Regions from separate parts of the Syntrophomonas sp. UBA1041 genome, predicted to be linked through region 1. Evidence: riboswitches for the same ligand, from Rfam matches in the RefSeq annotation. Region 1 holds a riboswitch; the other holds the start of a gene.
The links. A riboswitch is a leader RNA that binds a small molecule or an ion and turns the genes downstream of it on or off. The one in region 1 is predicted to bind molybdenum cofactor.
Positions count from the first base shown of each region.

Region 1 (5,399 bases):
GCAAACCGGGAAAGTTTGAGTTGGCCCATGGGGGTACCATCTTTCTTGACGAAATAGGAGAGATGTCGCTTTCCATGCAGAGCAAGCTGCTGATAGTACTGCAGGAACAAGAAATCGAGCGATTGGGAGGCAGCTTCCCCATTAAGATAAATGTCCGGGTGATTGCAGCTACCAACCGGAGCCTGGAACAGCTGATTCAGGAAAAGAAATTCCGCGAGGATTTGTATTACCGCCTTAATGTAGTAAGGTTGGAAGTGCCCCCTTTGCGCCAGCGCAAGCAAGATATTCCTGTTTTAATCTGCCATTTTATTGACAAGTTGAACCCCCGGCTGCGGACCATGATTGCTAATATTTCTCCCAAATCATTGAAATTATTGGAGCAATACCACTGGCCCGGGAATGTCCGGGAAATGGAGAATATGTTGGAGAGGGCGATAATTATGGCTGATATGGAAAACGGCCGTTCTCTGGATTGCCGACATTTCAAGTTCCTGCAAAACCGGTGCAGCAGCGAAGCTCCTTTAGAATTACAAAGCTTGAAAGCAGCCAGCCAGAAGTTTGAGGAGGAATTGATAGCCCGAGCCTTGGAAATAAGCAACTTTAACCTGGCCAAAGCAGCCGAGCAACTAGAAATTGACCTTTCTACCCTCTACAAAAAAATAAAAAAACATGGCATCGAAACATGAATCCACAGCAAAAATCCCTTATGATAGATAGGAATATGCTTCGAGCCTCATAGACTTGTTTCATGGGGAAGTATTTAAGATGTTAAAAAAGGCAGGCCACATTATAGAGAATATGCTGTGCTGGCATCACAGCGGTATTAATGTCTATTGTGGGCCAGCCATTAATCCAGGGGACCAGCAACATTATTGGTGAGCGATAGCGAACACCGGTGGTACCCGCAGGGTAATAGCTCAAGAGAGTTCTATCAGCACACTCCGGGTGATCTGTAAATCCTGTGGGCATACTCATGCCATCCTTCCGGAAGTCATAATCCCTTATAGATCATATAGCATCCTGTTCATTCTGACTGTTCTGCGTGATTACTATACCCGTTCCGACGACATCTGGGAAATAGGTGATAAATATCAGATCGCTGTCTCAACCCTTTATCTGTGGATACATTTATTCCACTGGCAGGGGATATGGGGACGGCCGGCTGTGTGAAAAATCCAAATCAGCGTTTATATATGCAATATTGAGTATAATATACACTAAACTACGCCCTCCTTCGGCAAATTAACTCCAACAAAATTGAAGCTTCATATTAACGCTGGGGACATTCCACCCTGGCGTTAATTTATTTTTGCAATATCATTAAATAATAAGGCGGTTATTCAGGCATCATAACCTATTTTATATTCCCTTATATAATATTTTAAATTATATAGAGGAATATTTACGCTTGTGTCGAAGTATTATTTTGATAAGGATATGTTTGTCCAGCAGACATATCCCTCTGGCAATTTCAAACAGTGCAATTAGTATTTATGACTGCTGCCTGATCAAAATATTGCCAGCAACATGCCAATATTGAGGGAGGTGAAAAAGTGCTATCAAGTACAGGGTTTAAGCAAATCATAAGCCGTTGCATGTGAGTTAATTTGCATGAACCGGTGGCTCATAGTGTTTCAATACCCCGTGGCATAAATGAAGACCTGAAGCTGTTGCAGCCTTTTTCACCGATTTCGTTTATCGGCTGAGTTTATTCCTGCTCCCATGCTTCATTCGAATTGCTGGCAGGCAATTTTATAACATGGCCTGACCAGAATTCCTTCCTTTATTCCACCACTGTTAAAGCCTGAATGACTTACCCTAAGACTTGTGTAGCAACCAGGTTGCCCAGGAGTTTAATTTTTTCAAAAGCGTAGCTCCAAAGCTACTTCACCTAAAGCTGCGGCCACGGTGAATTAGCCGACACGGTTATTATACCGCTACGGTAAATCCGGAAACGGGTTTGCCTCCCTTACTTGGAAAGGAGTCACTGGCTTTTAGAAAACAATTTGCGTTGCCCGCATCATTTATGCGCTGGTAATGTCAGGTGTTTTTATTTAATTAACACCGCAAGTTGTTTCTGAGTAGGTGGAAGGAGCGTGCATTTGAATGCCAACCATTGTCATAGTATTTATGCCAATGAAGTCCATCCTCCTACTCAGATAGGAGATTTTTTTATTTCTAACGACTAAAAGGAGTGATGGAAGTGGAACAAATTAAATTGACCATCAACGGGAAGGAGGTTGAAGCCGCAGCTGGGAGCACCGTACTGCAAGCAGCTGAAGCAGCCGGCATTAAAATTCCTCGCCTGTGTTATGACCCCGATCTAAGCCCGCTGGGTGCATGTCGACTATGTGTAGTCGAAGTAAAAGGAAATCGGCTTCTGCCGGCTTCCTGCGTAACCCCGGTAAGCCCTGGGATGGTTGTAGAAACCGAGTCTCCGGCTGTGATTGCAGCCCGCAAGACCATCCTGGAACTGCTGATTGCCAATCATCCCCTGGACTGCCTGACCTGCGACAAGGCCGGTGCCTGCGTTCTGGCCGATTATTGTTATCAGTACGGGGTAAAAGAAAGTCCCTATCAAGGAGAAAAGCATTCTTATAAAATCGATAACAGCAATCCCTTTATTAATCGGGATTTAAACAAGTGCATTCTCTGCGGCGCCTGTGTTAGAGCCTGTGAAGAACTGACCGGGAAAGACAATCTTTCTTATCTGAATCGTGGCTTCGACCGTAAAGCAACTACGGCTGGTGATGTACCCTATATTGAATCAGATTGCGTTTTCTGTGGACAATGCGTAGCCGTCTGTCCAACCGGCGCTTTAACTGAGAAAACCATGTCCGGCCAGGGTCGCCGCTGGGATATCGACCGGGTGCGGACCACCTGTCCCTTCTGTGGTACCGGCTGCAATTTCGACTTAGCTGTGAACAAAGGCAAAGTCATCGGCGTTCTGTCCAATCCAAACGCTCCGGTAAATGGCCGCAGCTTATGTGTAAAAGGACGCTTTGGCTGGGATTTTATTTACAATGAAAAACGCCTTAAAACGCCGCTGATCAAGCGTAACGGCAAATTTGAGGAAGCATCCTGGGATGAAGCCTTTGAGCTGATTGCCCGGAAATTTAATGAGAATAAAGCCCAAAATGGTCCCGATTCATTTGCAGCGTTAAGCTCAGCCCGTTGTACCAATGAAGAAAACTTCCTGATCCAGAAATTCACCCGGGCCCATTTAGGCACCAACAATGTGGATCATTGCGCCCGTACCTGCCATGCTCCCTCAGTAGCGGGTCTGGCTAATTCTTTTGGCAGCGGCGCCATGACCAACATTTTATCTGAAGTTACTAATGAAGCCGAACTGTTATTCCTGATCGGTATCAATCCTACTGAATCCTATCCGGTACTTGGCTATAAAATGCGGCAAGCGGCTCGCCACGGCTGCAAACTGGTAGTCTGTGATCCTCGCTGTACGGAGCTGGCCGCTGAATCCGACATCTGGCTGCAACAGAAACACGGTACCGATATTCCGCTACTCAATGGTTTAATGCATATAATTATCAAAGAAGGTCTGGAAGATAAGAACTTTATAGAAACCCGTACCGAAAACTATGAAGAAATGAAAGCCCTGGCTGCCGAATACACTCCGGAGCGCGTTTCCGAGCTCACCGGTGTCTCCGTGGAAGACCTTTATCGGGTAGCCCGTCTGTATGCCAGCACTGATAAAGCCATGATCTTCTATTCACTGGGCATTACCGAGCACATCTGCGGTACCCGTAATGTTATGAGTATTGCCAATCTGGCCATGCTGACCGGTCATATCGGCCGTCCCGGCGTGGGCGTAAACCCCGTCCGCGGGCAGAACAATGTTCAGGGTGCCTGTGACATGGGCGCTCTGCCTAACGTTTATTCCGGTTATCAGAATGTTACCGATAAAGCCGCCCGGGAAAAACATGAAAAAGCTTGGGGAGCAACCTTGCCGGATAAAGTAGGCTTAAAGATTCCGGAAATGTTTGAAGCCGCCCATGAAGGCAAAGTAAAAGTCATGTATATTCTGGGTGAAAATCCGGTACTAACCGATCCCAATGCCAATCATATTAAAGAAGCCATCAAGAATCTGGACTTCTTTGTGGTACAGGAACTCTTCCTGACTGAAACTGCTGAATTAGCTGATGTCGTGCTGCCGGCCGCCAGCTTTGCGGAATGCGACGGTACCTTTACCAATACTGAGCGCCGACCTCAGCGAGTTCGTAAAGCGATTGAGCCTCTGCCTGGCCAGGCCAACTGGGAAACGATTTGTCAGATGGTTACCCGCATGGGCTATCCCATGTCTTACAATCATCCAAGTGAAATCTGGGATGAAATGGCCTCCCTGTCCCCCGCCATGGCTGGCATTAGTTTTGCCCGTATGGAAAAAGAATCCGTGCACTGGCCATGTCCCACCCCTGATCATCCTGGCACCCCCATTCTGCATATCGGCAAATTCACCCGCGGGCTGGGCGGTTTCCAACCCAATGACCATATTCCTCCGGGAGAAATGCCGGATACAGATTATCCCATCCTGCTGTGTACGGGCCGCGTAATGCAGCACTATAATGTTACCACCCAATATTCGGCGGGTATTGCCAGTGTCTGGGATCGAGAAATGACCCAGGTACACCCGCAGGAAGCGGAAAAATTAGGCGTGGTTACCGGCAGCCGGATGAGGATTACATCCCGCCGTGGTTCAGTTCTAACCACCGCCTGGGTAACCGATCAGGTACAGCCCGGGGTTATTTGGATGTCCCACCACCATAGTTCTACGCCTACCAATGAACTCACCAGCCCGTTTGTATGTGATATTGCCGGCACAGGTGAGTACAAAGTCTGTGCAGTCAAAATCGAAAAAGTCCAGGAGGTGAGTCAATAATGGCAGACTACAAGAAGATCATCAATGCCTATAAAGATCTGCCTGGTGGACTGATCGAGTCTTACCATGCGGTTCAGCGTGAATTCAGCTACATTCCTGAAGAGGCTGTCTTCTATGCCGCCGAGGTGTTTGATATGCCTAAAGCCAAGGCTTATGGCGTAGCAACTTTTTACTCCTACCTCAAAGTTGGTAAACGGGGTAAAAATGTTATCCGTATTTGCGAGAGTGCACCTTGCCATATTGCCGGCGCAGCCCAAGTCGTCGCTGCACTGGAAAAGGAACTGGGCATTAAAATGGGTGAAACCACTGCCGATGGCAAATTCACCCTGGAATTTACCGAGTGTGTAGGCCAGTGTCAAGCCACCCCGGTGATTACCATCAACAGCAAGCCTTATGGCGATCTGAACCCCGCTAAAGTTCCTGCAGTTTTGGCAGAATATAAGTAATTGGTGAAAGGAGGTAAGATTGTGGCTGAAGAAATGCGTATCGTTTTAAGAAACGT
Region 1 is NZ_DCEA01000031.1:25,179-30,577, forward strand. It holds gene B2633_RS05370 (sigma-54 interaction domain-containing protein) at 1-686, shown strand, start outside; gene B2633_RS05375 (DUF6431 domain-containing protein) at 931-1,170, shown strand; molybdenum cofactor riboswitch at 1,863-2,000, shown strand; gene fdhF (formate dehydrogenase subunit alpha) at 2,204-4,897, shown strand; gene B2633_RS05385 (NADH-quinone oxidoreductase subunit NuoE family protein) at 4,897-5,343, shown strand; gene nuoF (NADH-quinone oxidoreductase subunit NuoF) at 5,365-5,399, shown strand, end outside.

Region 2 (5,399 bases), on a different contig from region 1:
CCGAGTTCCTGGAGGACTTTTAATGCGCTTGCTTCATGATCGCCATAATCCCAGTTGGCTTTTAAAATTGGTTCATCCTTGGGGTCATTGCTTCCGCTATAAAGGGCGCGAACTCTCTTGAAGATGTGGTCCAGCATATCCAAATCCGGGTGACAGTCATTGAGGGGTTTTAATGCCACTTCCTTCCACTGGACCAGGCGGGAAGAATTGGTCATGCTGCCGGCCTTTTCATAAACGAAGGCCGCCGGCAGGAAGATTACCTCGGTCGGAATCTTGGCCGGATTTAATCCTTCTTCTTTCCAGAACTGGGCGGTTTCGGTGTTAAATATGTCGGCCACTACCAGCATTTCCAGACTAGATAGGCCTCTAGCCACCAGTTTTCTGTCCGGGATGGAAACCGTGGAGTTGGAGCCCCAGTTGAGGAGAAGCTTAAACTGTCCTTCTTCCATTTTGCTGAAGAACTGGGGTTGAATAGGCATATTTGCTGGATTGTTCTTGGGCAGCCACTGATATCCGTATTCATTTTCGGCGGTAGCATTCGCGCCGAACCAGGCCTTGAGCAGGGCTACTATTGGTTTATACTGGACCGAGCCGTGTTTCGCAGCAAAATCATTCAAGGTCTTTTCTTGATTAGTAGGATAAGGGATATATCCAGGCAAGTTGGCGTTCAGGTTGGCCATATCGGTGGAACCCTGAACATTGGGCTCGCCGCGCAGGGCCTGGATGCCGCCACCGGCCTTGCCCACATTGCCCAGTAGCAATTGGATGATGGCGTAGCAACGAATACCCTGCACACCGGTGGTGTGCTGGGTCATGCCCAGGGCGTAGAAGATGTTGCCTGGTTTGGCTGCAGCGAAGGTGTCGGCTATCTGTTTTATTTTGGCAACCGGTATTCCGGTGATGTTTGAAGCTACTTCAAAGGTATATCTGGAATAATGGGTTTTGAGTTTCTGGAAAACACAATCCGGATCATCCAGGCTGTCTGCCTTTACCGGTTTACCCTCGGCATCCAGTTGATAGGCCCAGCTTGCATAATCATACTTCCTGGTTTCAGGGTTAAAACCGGAAAACATACCGTCTTTGAATCCAAAATCTTTGCTTATCTTATAAAGCGCATTGGTGAAATTCAAAACATAGAACTCATCATAAAGCCTATTCTCGATGTAATAATTGATCATTGCACCCAGGTAAGCAATATCGGTTCCGGGACGGATTTGGGCGAAGACATCCGCCTGGGAAGCGGTGCGCGTGAAGCGCGGGTCAACAACAATAACCTTGGCGCCTTTCGCCCGGGCGCGGTTAACCCATTTCATAGCAATGGGATGGCATTCCGCACAGTTGCTGCCTGCGATCAAGAAACATTCGGAGTTTTGCATATCCTGCCAGGAGTTGGTCATGGCGCCGCGTCCAAATGAAGGTGACAAACTAGCCACCGTGGGCGCGTGTCAGATACGGGCCTGGTGTTCGTGGAATGGTGTCCCGATCAGGCGGGCAAGTTTGGAAAGCAGGTAGCTTTCCTCATTATCAACCTCGGCCGAACCTATCATACAAATGCCTTCCGCCCGATTCACGGTAACGGTTTCTTTGGCTCCGGTCTTGGCATTCGTAATCTCCTCGGTGCTCGTCCAGGTCTTATCTCTGACTTCCTTGATTTTCTTGGCAATACGATCATAAGCTTCTTCCCAGGTAATATCCACGAATTCGTCAGAACCCGGAGCACGATAAAGCGGATTTTTCGGACGTTCCGGAGAATAGGCCACCTGCGCCAGGCTTGCCGCCTTGGGGCAAAGGGTACCTTCGTTGATGGGATTGTCCGGGTTCCCATCAAGGTGGACCAGTTTTCCATCCTTAATATGCAGGAGAAGCCCGCATCCACCTGAGCAGAAGTGACAGATGCTGGGTATCTTTGTGCACCCTGCCAGCTTCAGTGCGTGCCCGTGTGCGGCAGTTGCTTCCAAGTCAAACCCCAAGCCGGAAGCAACCGCGGCAACGGAGAGACCTGAAAGCTTCAGGAAACCACGACGAGTAAATTTCATAACCAATCTCTACCTCCCTTAAAAACTACTACTACCAGCAGATACTCTTTTTGCCAGAGTACCTGATTGCATTTATGGGATAAGCAAAAATGCCTCCAGCAAAGGCCAGGGGCATAAAAAAATATTTTTGGATTTTATGCCCATTATGGCCCAGCAAGTACTACCTGCTTTGAACCAGGCTTTTTAGGCTCCTTTCCAAAAATACGGGGAGGCACAATCGTTTCCAACTATACCCAGAGGCCTAGAAACCATGGCTTTGCTTTAGGTCTAAAGGCTTGGAGCTATACAATTGTCTTAATCATACGCCAACCATACACAGAATAATACACCGTATGCTATATACATCCAACTATCTCAAACACAATATAACATAATGCTATTATTTTGTCACTAAAAAAATTAAACATAATTATTTCATATTAAGCCTAACAATTTACTATAATGGATGTATAATAAATAAAGAAATATATACTGAGGGTTTTAAAACATCGGGGGATATATTTCACCTCTTTATAGAACAAAAAAGGAAATGCGCGATAAATGAGGTAGGTTATTTATGAGTAGACTACAGTTGGTTAATGATAAGATATTAGAAGCTGTTAGTTTAGATAAAGCTGTTGATATAAGCTGTGAAAGCATTCAAGCCCTGGACACCGAGTACCTGCACATCGATAATGCCTATATGCGGGTGGCCGCGGATAATATAGCCAGCTTTATTGATATACCCAATTTTGACCGTTCGGCAATGGATGGCTATACGATTGGCAAGACTGATCTTAAAAGACTGCAAACCGGACGATCGTTGCGTTTGAGAGTAGCTTCTATTATCGGAGCTGGTTCAATTGAAAACAGGCCAACAAGGCCCGGGGAAACCTGTAGAATTATGACCGGGGCTTTGCTTCCAGAGGGCAGCGTTGCCGTTATCAAACAAGAGGACGTTGAGATAATAAATGAAAACTATATAATTGTCAGCATCAGGCCGCGGCGGGGTGAAAATATACGAAGAGCCGGCCACGAATTGATGGCTGGAGATAGAGTTGCCGCCAAAGGGCAGGTTTTAAAAGCGGAAATCCTGGAAAGAATAGCCGCCTGTGGCATAGAAAGGGTGCCGGTATACAAAGTGCCTCGTGTATATATTATAGACACGGGAAATGAGTTGCTTTTACCCGGGTCCCCCATCAAAACAGGATGCATATATTGCAGCAACCGGAGCCTATTAGCATGCAAAATAAACAGCAGCAGAGCTTTACCGTCGCTGTCGCCTTCTGTAATTAATGATGACCTGCACACCATTATAGCTGCAATAAAAAAGGCGGCACGGGTCTCTGATATGATAATAATCAGCGGGGGGACCGGCAACGGCCTTTTCGACTTGGTTCGCAACGCGTTCGAGTATTTGAATGCCCAGCTTCTTTTCAAAGGTATAAACGTCTTTCCCGGCAAAAATACTTCGGCCGCCCTTCTTGATGGCAAACTTATTTTCAATCTGTCCGGCAGCCCCTCTGCAGCCGGAATATTGTTTGAAGCTCTGGTAAAACCGGCCCTGCTTAAGTTAAAAGGAGAGTTATTGTATAAAGGTGATTGGTTTAATATAGAGCTGGCCAGTCCCATTGAACATTTAAAGTCGGGGCGCAGCCTGCACCGAGGAGAAATGATTATTGAACAGGGCCATGCCTACGCCCTGCCGGTAAACCGAAAAGATATTAATACGGGAAATATTCCTTTACTGTTAGATGTACATAAAAGGTCGGGGGAAGAACCCGTCATGGTTAAAGCTAAATTAATCGTAGATTAAGACACAAGCATCAGCGCTCCTTACCCCTCACTCCTCACTTTTCTCATTAATCATTTTTATTGCCCGAACTTATAGCACAAGATTGTGTACCGGGGGTTTATGGCCCCCGGTACATAATAAACATAATCTGGGATTATAGAGCATTAATTAAACTTGGCTGTATAATCGTTTCTAAAATGCTTTAAGGTTGTTAGCACTGGAGCCGGAGCCGCCTGTCCCAAACCACACAAGCAGGCTTTGGACATAACGCTTCCCAGTCTCTCCATAAAGTCTAGATCGCCGGCAACTGCTCCGCCGTTTTTCACCCGGTGCAGCATTTCATGCATGCGCTGAGTTCCCTCCCGGCAGGGGGTGCACTTGCCGCACGATTCATGAGCAAAGAACTTGCTTATGCGATCAATTACATCGACTATATCCCGGGTCTCATCCATTACGAAGAAGGCTCCTGACCCCAGGGTAGCGCCAATGGCTGACATGGAATCGAAGTCGATCGGGGTATCGAGCAGTGATTCGGGTATGAATCCGCCAGATGTTCCTCCTATTTGCACCGCCTTGAACTTTTTGCCACCGGCAATTCCTCCGCCAAAATCGTTCAATACCTGGCGGATGGTGGTGTTAGTAGGCACTTCAATAACAGTGCGGTTGACAATATCTCCCGTCAAGGTCATGACTTTGGTTCCTGGATAGCCCGCCGCGCCAATGCCTTTGTACCAATCCGCGCCCTTGTCAACAATGGCGGGAATATTGGCAAAGGTTTCTACATTGTTGACAATAGTGGGCTTGCCCCACAAGCCGATAACCGGTGGAAATGGGGGCTTGAAGCGGGGTTCACCCCGGTGCCCTTCTATAGACTCAATAAGCGCGCTTTCTTCCCCACACACATAGGCCCCGGCTCCCATGCGCACTTCGATATTGAAGTCTCCCAGGAGGCCCTTTTCACTGGCCTGGGCTATGGCTTTATCGAGGATTTCCACAACGTAGGGATACTCGCCCCGGCAGTAGATATAGCCCTTATTGGCTCCTATTGCATACCCGCAAATAGCCATCCCTTCCAGGACGCTCTGCGGGTCATTCTCCATGATGATCCGGTCTTTATAAGTTCCCGGCTCACCCTCATCGGCATTGCAAATAACGTATTTCTGATCGGCCTTTACGCCGTAGGAAAAACTCCATTTCATACCAGTGTTAAATCCGGCGCCGCCACGGCCCCGTAATCCTGACTTCTTAACCTCTTCAATCAGATCTGGCTGGCTCATGCTCTTAGCTTTGGCTAAGGCTTGATATCCGCCCACCTGGGTGTAACTATCGATGTTCAACGGATCAACTTTGCCGTAATTGCGCAGTACTATGCGCATTTCCTCGGCCATTTTTTACCCTCCCTTCTTTACTTGTACTCTGCGAGGATAGCAGCAACCTTATCAGCTGTTACATCCCCATACGGTTGACTGTTGATTGTTATAACCGGTGTGGCCTGGCACTGCCCTACACACTCGGCAAATTCCAGAGTGAATTTGCCATCAGGGGTGGTTTCCCCCATTTTGATACCCAGTTCCTTTTCCAGAGCAGCC
Region 2 is NZ_DCEA01000101.1:3,942-9,340, reverse strand. It holds gene fdnG (formate dehydrogenase-N subunit alpha) at 1-2,036, opposite strand, end outside; molybdenum cofactor riboswitch at 2,209-2,329, opposite strand; gene B2633_RS14665 (molybdopterin molybdotransferase MoeA) at 2,593-3,831, shown strand; gene nuoF (NADH-quinone oxidoreductase subunit NuoF) at 3,975-5,198, opposite strand; gene nuoE (NADH-quinone oxidoreductase subunit NuoE) at 5,216-5,399, opposite strand, start outside.
Region 2: another riboswitch for molybdenum cofactor. It lies ahead of fdnG (formate dehydrogenase-N subunit alpha); the one in region 1 lies ahead of fdhF (formate dehydrogenase subunit alpha).